3 regions of the Enterobacter sp. genome follow, and region 1 is predicted to be linked to each of the others. Evidence: predicted binding sites of a transcription regulator. Region 1 holds the regulator's gene; each other region holds the start of a gene.
What was found. The regulator sigma-54, encoded in region 1, starts transcription at its own class of promoters, with help from an activator protein. The targets are predictions, from matches to a motif close to GTTGGCACANNTTTCGCTNT.
Positions count from the first base shown of each region.

Region 2: a site for sigma-54 is predicted at 1,619-1,638, ahead of hypA (hydrogenase maturation nickel metallochaperone HypA). Genes of this name have one in related genera too.
Region 3: a site for sigma-54 is predicted at 1,607-1,626, ahead of ACWYRJ_RS05070 (amino acid ABC transporter substrate-binding protein). Genes of this name have one in related genera too.

Region 1 covers NZ_CDRQYH010000008.1:76,861-81,008, reverse strand. Annotated here, with positions in the region: gene lptA (lipopolysaccharide ABC transporter substrate-binding protein LptA) at 1-338, shown strand, start outside; gene lptB (LPS export ABC transporter ATP-binding protein) at 345-1,070, shown strand; gene rpoN (RNA polymerase factor sigma-54) at 1,118-2,551, shown strand; gene hpf (ribosome hibernation promoting factor) at 2,574-2,861, shown strand; gene ptsN (PTS IIA-like nitrogen regulatory protein PtsN) at 2,944-3,435, shown strand; gene rapZ (RNase adapter RapZ) at 3,481-4,148, shown strand, end outside.
Region 2 covers NZ_CDRQYH010000020.1:34,305-38,452, forward strand. Annotated here, with positions in the region: gene hycC (formate hydrogenlyase subunit 3) at 1-315, opposite strand, end outside; gene ACWYRJ_RS08665 (4Fe-4S dicluster domain-containing protein) at 312-920, opposite strand; gene hycA (formate hydrogenlyase regulator HycA) at 991-1,455, opposite strand; gene hypA (hydrogenase maturation nickel metallochaperone HypA) at 1,666-2,016, shown strand; gene hypB (hydrogenase nickel incorporation protein HypB) at 2,020-2,883, shown strand; gene ACWYRJ_RS08685 (HypC/HybG/HupF family hydrogenase formation chaperone) at 2,874-3,146, shown strand; gene hypD (hydrogenase formation protein HypD) at 3,149-4,148, shown strand, end outside.
Region 3 covers NZ_CDRQYH010000009.1:70,763-74,910, reverse strand. Annotated here, with positions in the region: gene lnt (apolipoprotein N-acyltransferase) at 6-1,544, shown strand; gene ACWYRJ_RS05070 (amino acid ABC transporter substrate-binding protein) at 1,899-2,804, shown strand; gene gltJ (glutamate/aspartate ABC transporter permease GltJ) at 2,960-3,700, shown strand; gene gltK (glutamate/aspartate ABC transporter permease GltK) at 3,700-4,148, shown strand, end outside.

The DNA.
Region 1 (4,148 bases):
TCGTTACCCGTCCGGGTGGCGAGCAGGGCAAAGAGATCATTGATGGTTACGGCAACCCGGCAACCTTCTACCAGATGCAGGACAACGGCAAGCCGGTGAAAGGCCGCGCCTCACATATGCACTACGAGCTGGCGAAGGACCTGGTTATCCTGACCGGAAACGCGTATCTGGAACAGCTGGACAGCAACATTACCGGCGACCAAATCACCTATCTGGTGAAAGAGCAAAAAATGCAGGCCTCCAGCGAGAAAGGTAAACGCGTCACGACCGTACTGGTTCCGTCGCAGCTGCAGGACAAAGGCAAGGGCCAGGCCCCGGCACAGAAGAAGAGTAACTAATCCGTTATGGCAACATTAACTGCAAAAAACCTCGCGAAGGCCTATAAGGGCCGCCGTGTCGTAGAAGATGTCAGTTTGACCGTCAACTCTGGCGAAATCGTGGGGCTGCTTGGCCCTAACGGTGCGGGTAAAACGACAACCTTCTACATGGTCGTTGGCATTGTGCCGCGCGATGCCGGCAACATAATCATTGACGATGAAGACATCAGTCTTCTGCCGCTTCACGCGCGCGCGCGTCGCGGGATCGGCTATCTGCCGCAGGAAGCCTCCATTTTCCGTCGACTTAGCGTTTACGACAACCTGATGGCGGTCCTGCAAATTCGTAACGATCTGACCAGCGAACAGCGTCAGGATCGTGCCAACGAGCTGATGGAAGAGTTCCACATTGAGCATCTGCGCGACAGCCTCGGTCAGGCACTCTCCGGGGGCGAACGCCGTCGCGTTGAGATCGCGCGTGCGCTGGCCGCAAACCCTAAATTTATCCTTCTGGATGAACCGTTTGCGGGTGTTGACCCGATCTCGGTTATCGACATTAAACGTATCATTGAACACCTGCGCGACAGCGGGCTTGGCGTACTGATCACCGACCACAACGTCCGTGAAACGCTGGCCGTATGTGAACGCGCGTATATTGTGAGCCAGGGCAATCTGATCGCCCACGGTACGCCGCAGCAGATCCTCGAAGACGATCATGTTAAGCGCGTCTATCTTGGGGAAGACTTCAGACTCTGATAGGGTAGAGGTAACGTAACGCCGAACCGGAGAAAAATGCTCTGAACATGAAGCAAGGTTTGCAATTAAGGCTCAGCCAACAACTGGCGATGACGCCGCAGCTACAGCAGGCAATTCGCCTGTTGCAACTGTCCACGTTAGAACTTCAGCAGGAGCTCCAGCAGGCGCTGGACAGCAACCCCCTGCTGGAACAAACCGATCTTCATGACGAGGTAGATACCCAGCAATCGCAGGATACAGAAGCGCTCGATACCGCCGACGCACTCGAACAAAAAGAGATGCCCGACGAGCTTCCGCTGGATGCCAGCTGGGATGAAATCTACACCGCCGGAACGCCTTCCGGTACGCGTGCTGACTACCAGGATGATGAGCTACCGGTCTATCAGGGAGAAACCACCCAGTCGCTGCAGGATTACCTGATGTGGCAGGTGGAACTCACTCCCTTCTCCGATACCGACCGCGCGATTGCCACCTCAATTGTCGATGCCGTTGACGACACCGGCTATTTGACCGTCACGCTTGACGATATTCTGGAAAGCATGGGCGACGAAGAGATAGAGCTTGAGGAAGTTGAAGCCGTTCTGAAGCGCATCCAGCGTTTCGATCCGGTAGGCGTAGCCGCAAAAGATCTGCGCGACTGCCTGCTGATCCAGCTTTCTCAGTTCAGCAAAGAGACGCCATGGCTCGACGAGGCGCGCGTGATCATCAGCGATCACCTGGATCTGCTGGCGAACCACGATTTCCGCACCCTGATGCGCGTCACGCGCCTGAAAGAAGATGTGCTGAAAGAAGCGGTGAATCTGATCCAGTCACTCGATCCACGCCCGGGACAATCAATCCAGACCAGCGAGCCTGAGTACGTTATTCCGGACGTGCTGGTCAGAAAACACAATGGCCGCTGGGTCGTTGAGCTGAATTCAGACAGCATCCCTCGCCTGCAAATCAACCAGCAGTATGCCTCCATGTGCACCAGCGTGCGTAACGACTCCGACAATCAATATATTCGTAGCAATCTTCAGGAAGCGCGATGGCTGATCAAAAGTCTTGAGAGCCGAAATGATACGCTGCTACGCGTCAGCCGCTGTATTGTCGAACAGCAGCAGGCTTTCTTTGAGCAGGGCGAAGAGTATATGAAACCGATGGTGCTGGCGGATATCGCCCAGGCCGTCGAGATGCATGAATCAACCATTTCCCGTGTCACCACGCAGAAGTATCTGCACAGTCCACGCGGTATTTTTGAGCTTAAGTATTTCTTCTCCAGCCATGTGAATACCGAGGGCGGCGGTGAAGCGTCGTCAACGGCCATTCGTGCCCTGGTGAAGAAGTTGATCGCCGCGGAGAACCCCGCGAAGCCGCTAAGCGACAGTAAGTTAACCACCATGCTGTCCGATCAGGGTATTATGGTGGCACGTCGTACTGTTGCGAAGTATCGAGAGTCTTTATCCATTCCGCCGTCCAACCAGCGTAAACAGCTGGTCTGACACAACCGATAAGGAAGACACTATGCAGCTCAACATCACTGGACAAAACGTCGAAATTACTGAGGCTTTACGCGAATTCGTGAACGCGAAGTTTGCAAAACTCGAGCAGTATTTCGAAAGGATCAATCAGGTCTATATTGTGTTGAAAGTGGAGAAAGTGACTCATATCTCGGATGCCACCCTGCATGTTAACGGGGGTGAACTGCATGCCAGTGCGGAAGGGCAAGACATGTACGCTGCTATCGACGGCTTGATTGATAAGCTTGCGCGACAGCTCAATAAACATAAAGATAAACTGAAACAACACTAATTGTCCGGGCAGTTAACGGGTGCAGGACGGCCTGTTGTGAAACACAACAGGCCATTTGTACAGTTAGCGCTTAGGTGAAATTATGATGAACAACGATTCCGCTCTTCAACTGAGCAATGTCCTTAACCAGGAATGTACCCGCAGTGCGGTTCACTGCCAGAGCAAAAAACGTGCGCTGGAGATCATCAGTGAACTGGCTGCTAAACAGCTGGGCCTGCCGCCGCAGGTGGTGTTCGAAGCGATTCTGACCCGTGAAAAAATGGGCAGTACCGGTATCGGCAACGGCATCGCGATCCCGCACGGCAAACTGGAAGAGGATACCCTGCGTGCCGTTGGTGTGTTTGTGCAGCTTGAAACACCCATCGCCTTCGATGCCATTGATAACCAGCCCGTCGATCTCCTTTTCGCGCTGCTGGTGCCTGCCGATCAGACGAAAACCCACCTGCATACGCTGTCGCTGGTCGCAAAACGTCTGGCCGATAAAACTATTTGCCGTCGACTGCGCTCGGCCCAAAGTGATGAAGAGCTCTACCAAATTATCACTGAAGCAGAAGGCAATCAGGATGATGCATAACCAGGAGATGGCCTTCACATCTGTTGTCCTGAGGAGAAACGGAACATGGTGCTGATGATTGTCAGTGGCCGTTCAGGGTCGGGGAAATCCGTTGCTCTGCGCGCGCTGGAAGACATGGGTTTTTACTGCGTTGATAACCTGCCGGTCGTGTTGTTGCCCGATCTGGCCCGCACGCTTGCGGAGAGACAAACCTCTGCAGCCGTCAGTATCGACGTCCGTAACATGCCTGAATCGCCAGAGATCTTCGAACAGGCCATGAGCAACCTGCCTGACACGTTCTCGCCTCAGCTGCTGTTCCTTGATGCAGACCGCAATACGCTAATCCGTCGCTACAGCGATACCCGTCGCTTGCACCCGCTTTCCAGTAAGAATCTCTCTCTGGAGAGTGCTATCGATGAAGAGAGCGACCTGCTGGAGCCACTGCGTTCTCGTGCAGACCTGATTGTCGACACCTCTGAGATGTCCGTTCACGAGCTGGCAGAAATGCTGCGCACCCGGTTATTGGGTAAACGCGAGCGTGAACTGACGATGGTGTTCGAATCCTTTGGCTTCAAGCACGGTATCCCGATTGATGCGGATTATGTTTTCGACGTGCGCTTCCTGCCGAACCCGCACTGGGATCCGAAGCTGCGTCCCATGACAGGCCTGGACAAACCCGTCGCGGCCTTCCTCGACAGGCACACAGAAGTACACAATTTTATCTACCAGACGCG
Region 2 (4,148 bases), on a different contig from region 1:
CCTGGCGTGCGGATGGCGGTGCCAGTCGATATTGAACAGGCTGATAAACACCCCGCACAGGCCAAACGTCACCAGCCAGATGGCGTTCAGGGGAGTGATCTCAACCGTGTGGCGAATCAGCGGCATCACGGTCTCTGCCGACTGGCCGCCGAGCAGAACAACGCCGCCTGCCGCCAGCGTCATCAGGCTAGCGACTGCCCCGCCGAGCCCGGCGATCGCGCCGCTCAGGGTTTTATGGAATGAGAAGATCGGCGCCAGAACGGCGGCGACCGCAAAACAGGCTACCGCGCTGGTAATCATCATCACCGCGTTCATTTCACCCCCTCGTTAAGCGCCTGTAGCAGAGAAAGGTCGCCAAAATCACTGTTGATGGTCAGCTCGCGTTTGCGCTTGCTGGTACGGGCGATGTCGCGAATGTTAACCAGAATCAACGCTTTAGTCGGGCAGGTGCGCACGCAGGCCGGGCCCTGATCATCGAAGCTGCACAGGTCGCATTTCACCGCAACGGCACGGATGCCGGGCACCCAGTCCAAAAGCGAGCTTACGCGCGCAGGCGCCGGCGGCGCGGGCGGGGCTTTTGGCGAGTTGGCATTCGCCGGGATATGCAGCGGTCGGCTGCCGGAAAACTCAATCGCGCCGAACGGGCAGGCAATGCCGCACAGCTTGCAGCTTACGCACAGGCTTTCGTTCAGCTGGACAGCGCCATCCACGCGGGTGATGGCATTTACAGGACAGACACCCGCGCACGGGGCATCCTCACAGTGATGGCAGAGCTGCGGGGCAGACTCTTTTTCATTGCGCATGACGTGCAGGCGCGGCATGGACTGCAGCCCATGCAGGCGATGCGTTTCCGAACACGCCGCCTCACAGGTTCGACAGCCAATGCAGACCGTCGAGTCAGCAATTACAAAACGGTTCACCGGGTTATCCTCTGGTGATAGTCATTTTTGTCGAAAAGCTGTCTTGTCGACACTTCTCGACACGCATGGGTCAGGCCACGTTCGCTGAGGCATTTCCGTCCATCAGCTGCTTCAGGTTGACCGGAAGATCGTGCTCAACGGCGGCGTACAGGCCGTTATAAACCGGCGCGATTTTTTCCAGATAGTGTTCCAGCACCTGCTGGCGATCGCGGTTGCTGACGTGGCCGTCCACCATGCCATCCGCCATCAGCTGCGCCTTCGCAATACACTGTTTTTCGCCGTCTTTTGTCTCGAGGTAGTACTCAATGGTGTGGCTGTTGAAGTTGTCCGCCAGGGTAACGTTGATGGTGAAATGGCCGAACAGGACGAAGCGCATGTCGCCCTGCGCCGCGCAGCTCATCGCGTGGTGAAGACGCGCTTTCGACAAGGTAATGCCCTGAACCAGAGAGTTGCAGTAAAGGTGCCACTGGTCCTGTAACTGTTGATGACGCTGCGCGATGTAATCCGCTTTTTCGCTGATTTCCCAAATAGTCATAGAAGGTATCCGGTTAATGGAGATAGCGGCTGTTAAGCAGATTCCATGCCAGTTTTTATCTTTATGATTTTCAATACGTTTATCTTACGAATCGCTGTCAACATCGCGGTGTCGACGTGTCATTTCGACAGCGTTGACATCGTCACGCCCTGACAAAAATCGAGCTGGCACCGTTATTGCATTACCGGGGCAATTCATTGAGGAGGCGTCATGCACGAAATCACCCTCTGCCAGCGGGCTCTTGAACTTATCGAACAGCAGGCAGTGCAAAACCACGCGAAACGCGTCACCGGCGTCTGGCTGAAGGTCGGAGCATTTTCCTGCGTCGAGACCAGCGCCCTGACCTTCTGTTTTGAGCTGGTCTGCCGCGGCACGCTGGCGGAAGGCTGCGAACTGCATATTGAAGAACAGCAGGCGGAGTGCTGGTGCGAGCAGTGCCAGCAGTACGTCACCCTGGTGTCATCAAAGGTACAGCGCTGCCCGCAGTGTCAGAGCACCGGTCTGCGCATCGTGGCGGATGACGGCATGCAGATCCAACGCCTCGAAATCGAGAAGGAGTAAAGTATGTGTAGTACCTGCGGTTGCGCCGAAGGCAACCTGTATATAGAAGGGGATGAACACCGCCCCCACTCCGCGTTTCGCTCCGCGCCCTTTTCCCCCGCACCGCGCCCTGCGGCAGCCCTGACCGGCATTACCTTTGCGCCGCAACGCTCCGATGCGGGCGACCTGCATTACGGCCACGGCGAAGCGGGCACTCACGCGCCGGGCATGAGCCAGCGCCAGATGCTGGAGGTGGAAATCAACGTGCTGGACAAGAATAACCAGATCGCCACCCGCAACCGCGCCCGCTTTGCCACCCGCAAACAGCTGGCGCTGAACCTTGTCTCCAGCCCCGGCTCCGGCAAAACCACGCTACTAACCGAAACGCTCAAGCGCCTGAACGGGCTTGTCTCCTGCGCGGTGATCGAAGGCGACCAGCAAACCGTTAACGATGCGGCGCGCATTCGCGAAACCGGCACCCCGGCGATTCAGGTCAACACCGGTAAAGGCTGCCACCTCGATGCGCAGATGATTGCCGACGCTGCCCCGCGCCTGCCGCTGGCGGATAACGGCATCCTGTTTATTGAAAACGTTGGCAACCTCGTCTGCCCGGCGAGCTTCGACCTGGGCGAACGACACAAGGTGGCGGTGCTTTCGGTGACCGAAGGCGAAGACAAACCGCTGAAGTACCCGCACATGTTTGCCGCCGCGTCCATCATGCTGCTGAACAAGGTCGACCTGCTGCCGTACCTGAATTTCGACGTGGATAAGTGCGTGGCGTATGCCCGCGACGTGAATCCGGATATTGAGATCCTGCTGGTCTCCGCCACGCGCGGCGACGGCATGGACGGCTGGCTACACTGGCTGGAGAGCGAACGATGTGCATAGGCGTACCGGGACAAATTCACGCCATCGACGGTAATCAGGCCAAAGTCGAGGTCTGCGGCATCCTGCGCGATGTCGACCTGACGCTGGTGGGCACCACCGATGAGAGCGGCGCATCGCGTCTCGGCCAGTGGGTGCTGGTCCACGTGGGGTTTGCCATGAGCGTGATTAACGAAGCGGAAGCCCGCGACACGCTCGACGCCCTGCAAAATATGTTCGACGTGGAGCCTGACGTGGGCGCGCTGCTGTACGGCGAGGAGCGATAATCATGCGTTACGTTGATGAATACCGCGCGCCGGAGCAGGTGCTGCAGCTTATCGGCCACCTGAAAACGCGCGCAGCGCGGCTGGACTACACGGCGGAAAAACCGCTGCGGATCATGGAGGTATGCGGCGGGCACACGCACGCCATCTTCAAATTTGGCCTCGACCAGCTGTTGCCGGAAAACATTGAGTTTATCCACGGCCCCGGCTGCCCGGTCTGCGTGCTGCCGATGGGGCGCATCGACAGCTGTATTGAAATTGCCAGCCAGCCCGACGTCATTTTCTGCACCTTTGGCGACGCGATGCGCGTGCCGGGGAAAAATGGTTCGCTGCTGCAGGCGAAAGCGCGCGGCGCAGACATCCGGATCGTCTATTCGCCGATGGATGCCCTGACGCTGGCAGCGGATAACCCCGCGCGCAAGGTGGTGTTTTTTGGCCTGGGGTTTGAAACCACCATGCCCGCCACCGCCATCACGCTGCAGCAGGCGAAAGCGCGCGGCGTCGAGAATTTTTTCTTCTTCTGCCAGCACATTACGCTCATCCCCACCCTGCGCAGCCTGCTGGAAGAGCCAGGCAACGGCATTGACGCCTTTCTGGCACCGGGCCACGTCAGCATGGTGATTGGCACAGACGCCTACGGTTTTATCGCTGAACAGTACAATCGTCCGTTAGTGGTCGCTGGTTTCGAACCACTTGATCTACTGCAAGGTGTCATCATGCTGGTTGAGCAGAAAATAGCGGCCCTGAGCGCGGTCGAAAACCAGTACCGCCGCGTGGTGCCGGATGCGGGAAATGAACGGGCGCAGCAGGCGATAGCCGACGTATTTAGCGTTGAGGGCGACAGCGAGTGGCGTGGTCTGGGGCTGATTGCCGAATCCGGCGTGCGCCTGACGCCAGCCTATCGCGCGTTCGACGCCGAAGCGCATTTCCGCCCGCAGCCGCAGCAGGTTTGCGACGATCCCCGTGCCCGCTGCGGCGAGGTGCTCACCGGCAAATGCAAACCGC
Region 3 (4,148 bases), on a different contig from region 1:
TGTAAATGGCATTTGCCCCATTGCTTGAACGCCAGCGCGTCCGTTTGCTGCTGGCGCTGTTACTCGGAGCCAGCGGTACGCTGGCTTTTTCTCCTTACGATATCTGGCCCGCGGCCATACTCTCCCTGATGGGGCTTCAGGGTCTGATCCTGAACCGTCGTCCGGTACAGGCTGCCGCTATCGGCTACTTCTGGGGACTGGGGCTGTTTGGCTCAGGTATTAACTGGGTCTACGTCAGCATCGCCCAGTTTGGCGGTATGCCTGGCCCGGTAAACGTCTTCCTGGTGGTCCTGCTCGCCGCGTATCTCTCGCTCTATACCGGTCTGTTCGCCGGCATCCTTTCTCGCCTGTGGCCCAAAACCAGCTGGCTGCGCGTTGCCATTGCCGCACCGGTGGTCTGGCAGATCACGGAATTCCTGCGCGGCTGGGTGCTGACCGGCTTCCCGTGGCTGCAGTTCGGCTACAGTCAGATTGACGGCCCGCTCAAAGGCCTGGCGCCGGTAATGGGCGTTGAGGCCATCAACTTCCTGCTGATGGTGGTGAGCGGCCTGCTGGTTCTGGCGCTGGTCACGCGCTGCTGGAAGCCGCTGGTTATGGCGCTGGTGCTGTTCGCCCTTCCCTTCCCGCTGCGCTATATCCAGTGGTTCACGCCTGAGCCCGCGCGCGCCATGCAGGTTTCCATGGTGCAGGGGAATATCCCGCAGTCCATGAAGTGGGACGAGAAAGAGCTGCTAAACACGCTGAAGATCTACGCCAACGCCACCGAAGAGGTGATGGGTAAATCGCAGCTGATTATCTGGCCGGAGTCTGCCATTCCCGATCTGGAAATCAATCAGCAGCCGTTCCTCAACATGATGAACGACCTGCTGGTGGCGCGCGGCAGCACGCTAATCACCGGGATTGTCGATGCGCGTCTGAATCAGCAGAACCGCTACGACACCTACAACACCATCATTACGCTCGGCAAAGACAGCGAATACAGCTACCACTCCACTGACCGGTACAACAAGAACCACCTGGTGCCGTTTGGTGAATTTGTCCCGCTGGAGTCGATTCTGCGCCCGCTGGCCCCGTTCTTCGACCTGCCGATGTCCTCTTTCAGCCGCGGCCCGTACGTACAGCCTCAGCTGCACGCGCACGGCGCAGCCCTGACGGCGGCTATCTGCTACGAAATCATCCTCGGCGAGCAGGTGCGCGATAACTTCCGCCCTGATACAGACTATCTGCTGACCATCTCCAACGATGCCTGGTTTGGTAAGTCAATCGGCCCGTGGCAGCACTTCCAGATGGCACGTATGCGCTCTCTGGAGCTGGCGCGTCCGCTGCTGCGCAGTACCAACAACGGCATCACCGCTGTGATTGGTCCGCAGGGTGAAATCCAGGCGATGATCCCGCAGTTTACCCGAGAGGTGCTGACCACGAATGTCACGCCAACCACAGGCCTGACGCCATATGCGCGCACCGGCAACTGGCCGCTGTGGATCCTGACCGCGCTATTCGGCTTTGGCGCGGTGCTGATGAGCCTGCGCCAGCGTCGTAAATAACCTTCCCTTCTGTTGCCGGGTGGCGGCTACGCCTTACCCGGCAATCCCTTCCAAATCTTAAAACTGGCACGCCTATTGCTTTGTTTATTCAGGTAAACGCAGTTTGGCTTAACGTGCAACTTTGTCGCACCAGCGTAGATCACCGGCAGCACCGTAACGGTGCAACGGGAGATATTTGCCTCTGAATGGTGCGGCGCGCTTCGCAAAAATAAACAATAACGCAGCAAAATCTTTACATTAAGCCAGACTAAATGTTAACAAGCTTGCATAACACTGCACTCGCATTGCGCGAGATATAACAACATCACAATGGGTATCAATGCGTCACTGGCGCTGATAAAAAAGGAGTTGGGTATGCAATTACGTAAACTGGCCACAGCAATGCTGGTTATGGGAATGTCTGCAGGCGTGGTTCACGCTGAAGATGCGCCTGCAGCAGGCAGTACTCTCGACAAGATTGCCAAAAACGGCGTTATCGTGGTCGGCCACCGTGAATCTTCTGTCCCGTTCTCTTACTACGACAACACGCAAAAAGTCGTGGGCTATTCACAGGATTACTCCAACGCCATCGTTGAAGCCGTGAAGAAAAAGCTGAACAAACCTGACCTGCAGGTGAAGCTGATCCCAATCACTTCACAGAACCGTATTCCACTGCTGCAAAACGGCACCTTTGACTTCGAGTGTGGCTCCACCACTAACAACCTGGAGCGTCAGAAACAGGCTGCTTTCTCTGACACCATCTTTGTCGTGGGTACCCGCCTGCTGACGAAGAAAGGCGGTGAGATCAAAGACTTCGCTGACCTGAAAGGTAAAGCGGTCGTTGTTACCTCCGGTACCACGTCAGAAGTGCTGCTCCACAAGCTGAACGACGAGAAGAAAATGGACATGCGCATCATCAGCGCGAAAGACCATGGCGACTCCTTCCGTACCCTGGAAAGCGGCCGTGCCGTCGCGTTTATGATGGATGACGCCCTGCTGGCAGGCGAGCGTGCGAAAGCGAAAAAACCAGACAACTGGGATATCGTCGGTACCGCGCAGTCGAAAGAAGCCTACGGCTGTATGCTGCGTAAAGACGATCCGCAGTTTAAAAAGCTGATCGATGACACCATCGCTCAGGTGCAGACCTCCGGCGAAGCGGAAAAATGGTTCGACAAATGGTTCAAGAACCCGATTCCACCGAAAAACCTGAACATGAATTTTGAACTGTCTGACGACATGAAAGCGCTGTTCAAATCTCCAAATGACAAGGCTCTTAACTAATTAGAACAACAGGGGCGGGATCTCCTGCCCTCTCGATTGTCGGGAAGCATGGACAGACTATACGTTGAGTGGTCGTTCCCCACTCAGCGCGAAAAATGAGCTTCTCACCAATCTTCGAGGGTAGCGCTGCTACCCTTTTTTTTCTGGAGTTTATTATGTCAATCGACTGGAACTGGGGCATATTCCTGCAACAAGCCCCGTTCGGCAACACCACCTATCTTGGCTGGCTGTGGAGCGGCTTTCAGGTCACCGTGGCATTATCGATAACGGCGTGGATTATCGCGTTTCTTGTCGGTTCTTTGTTCGGTATTCTGCGCACCGTCCCTAACCGCTTTCTTTCAACACTTGGCACCCTGTATGTGGAACTGTTCCGTAACGTTCCGCTGATCGTGCAATTCTTTACCTGGTATCTGGTTATCCCGGAACTGCTGCCGGAAAATATTGGCATGTGGTTCAAGTCGGAACTGGATCCGAACGTGCAGTTCTTTGTCTCCTCCATGATGTGTCTGGGGCTGTTTACCGCTGCGCGCGTTTGCGAGCAGGTGCGTGCCGCCATTCAGTCATTGCCGCGCGGACAAAAAAATGCGGGCCTGGCGATGGGCCTGACGCTGCCCCAAACCTACCGCTACGTGCTGCTGCCAAACGCCTACCGCGTTATCGTTCCACCGATGACCTCAGAGATGATGAACCTGGTGAAAAACTCGGCCATCGCCTCGACTATCGGCCTGGTCGATATGGCCGCGCAGGCGGGCAAACTGCTGGATTACTCCGCTCACGCGTGGGAATCCTTCACCGCGATCACGCTCGCGTATGTTCTGATTAACGCTTTCATCATGCTGGTGATGAACCTGGTTGAACGCAAAATTCGCCTGCCGGGCAACATGGGGGGCAAATAATGTACGAATTTGACTGGAGTTCTGTCGTTCCATCCATGCCTTACCTGCTTGATGGACTGATGATTACCTTAAAAATCACCGTCATTGCCATCATCGTCGGTATCGTCTGGGGCACCCTGCTGGCCGTCATGCGCCTGTCGAGCTTTAAGCCGCTCGCATGGTTTGCGACCGCCTACGTTAACGTGTTCCGCTCCATCCCGCTGGTAATGGTGCTGCTGTGGTTTTACCTGATCGTGCCCGGCTTCCTGCAAAACGTGCTGGGGCTGTCGCCGAAAACCGATATCCGTCTGATCTCCGCCATGGTGGCGTTCTCAATGTTTGAGGCCGCTTACTACTCTGAGATTATCCGAGCGGGCATTCAGAGTATCTCCCGTGGGCAATCCAGCGCCGCGCTGGCCCTGGGGATGACGCACTGGCAGTCCATGCAGCTCATTATTCTGCCGCAGGC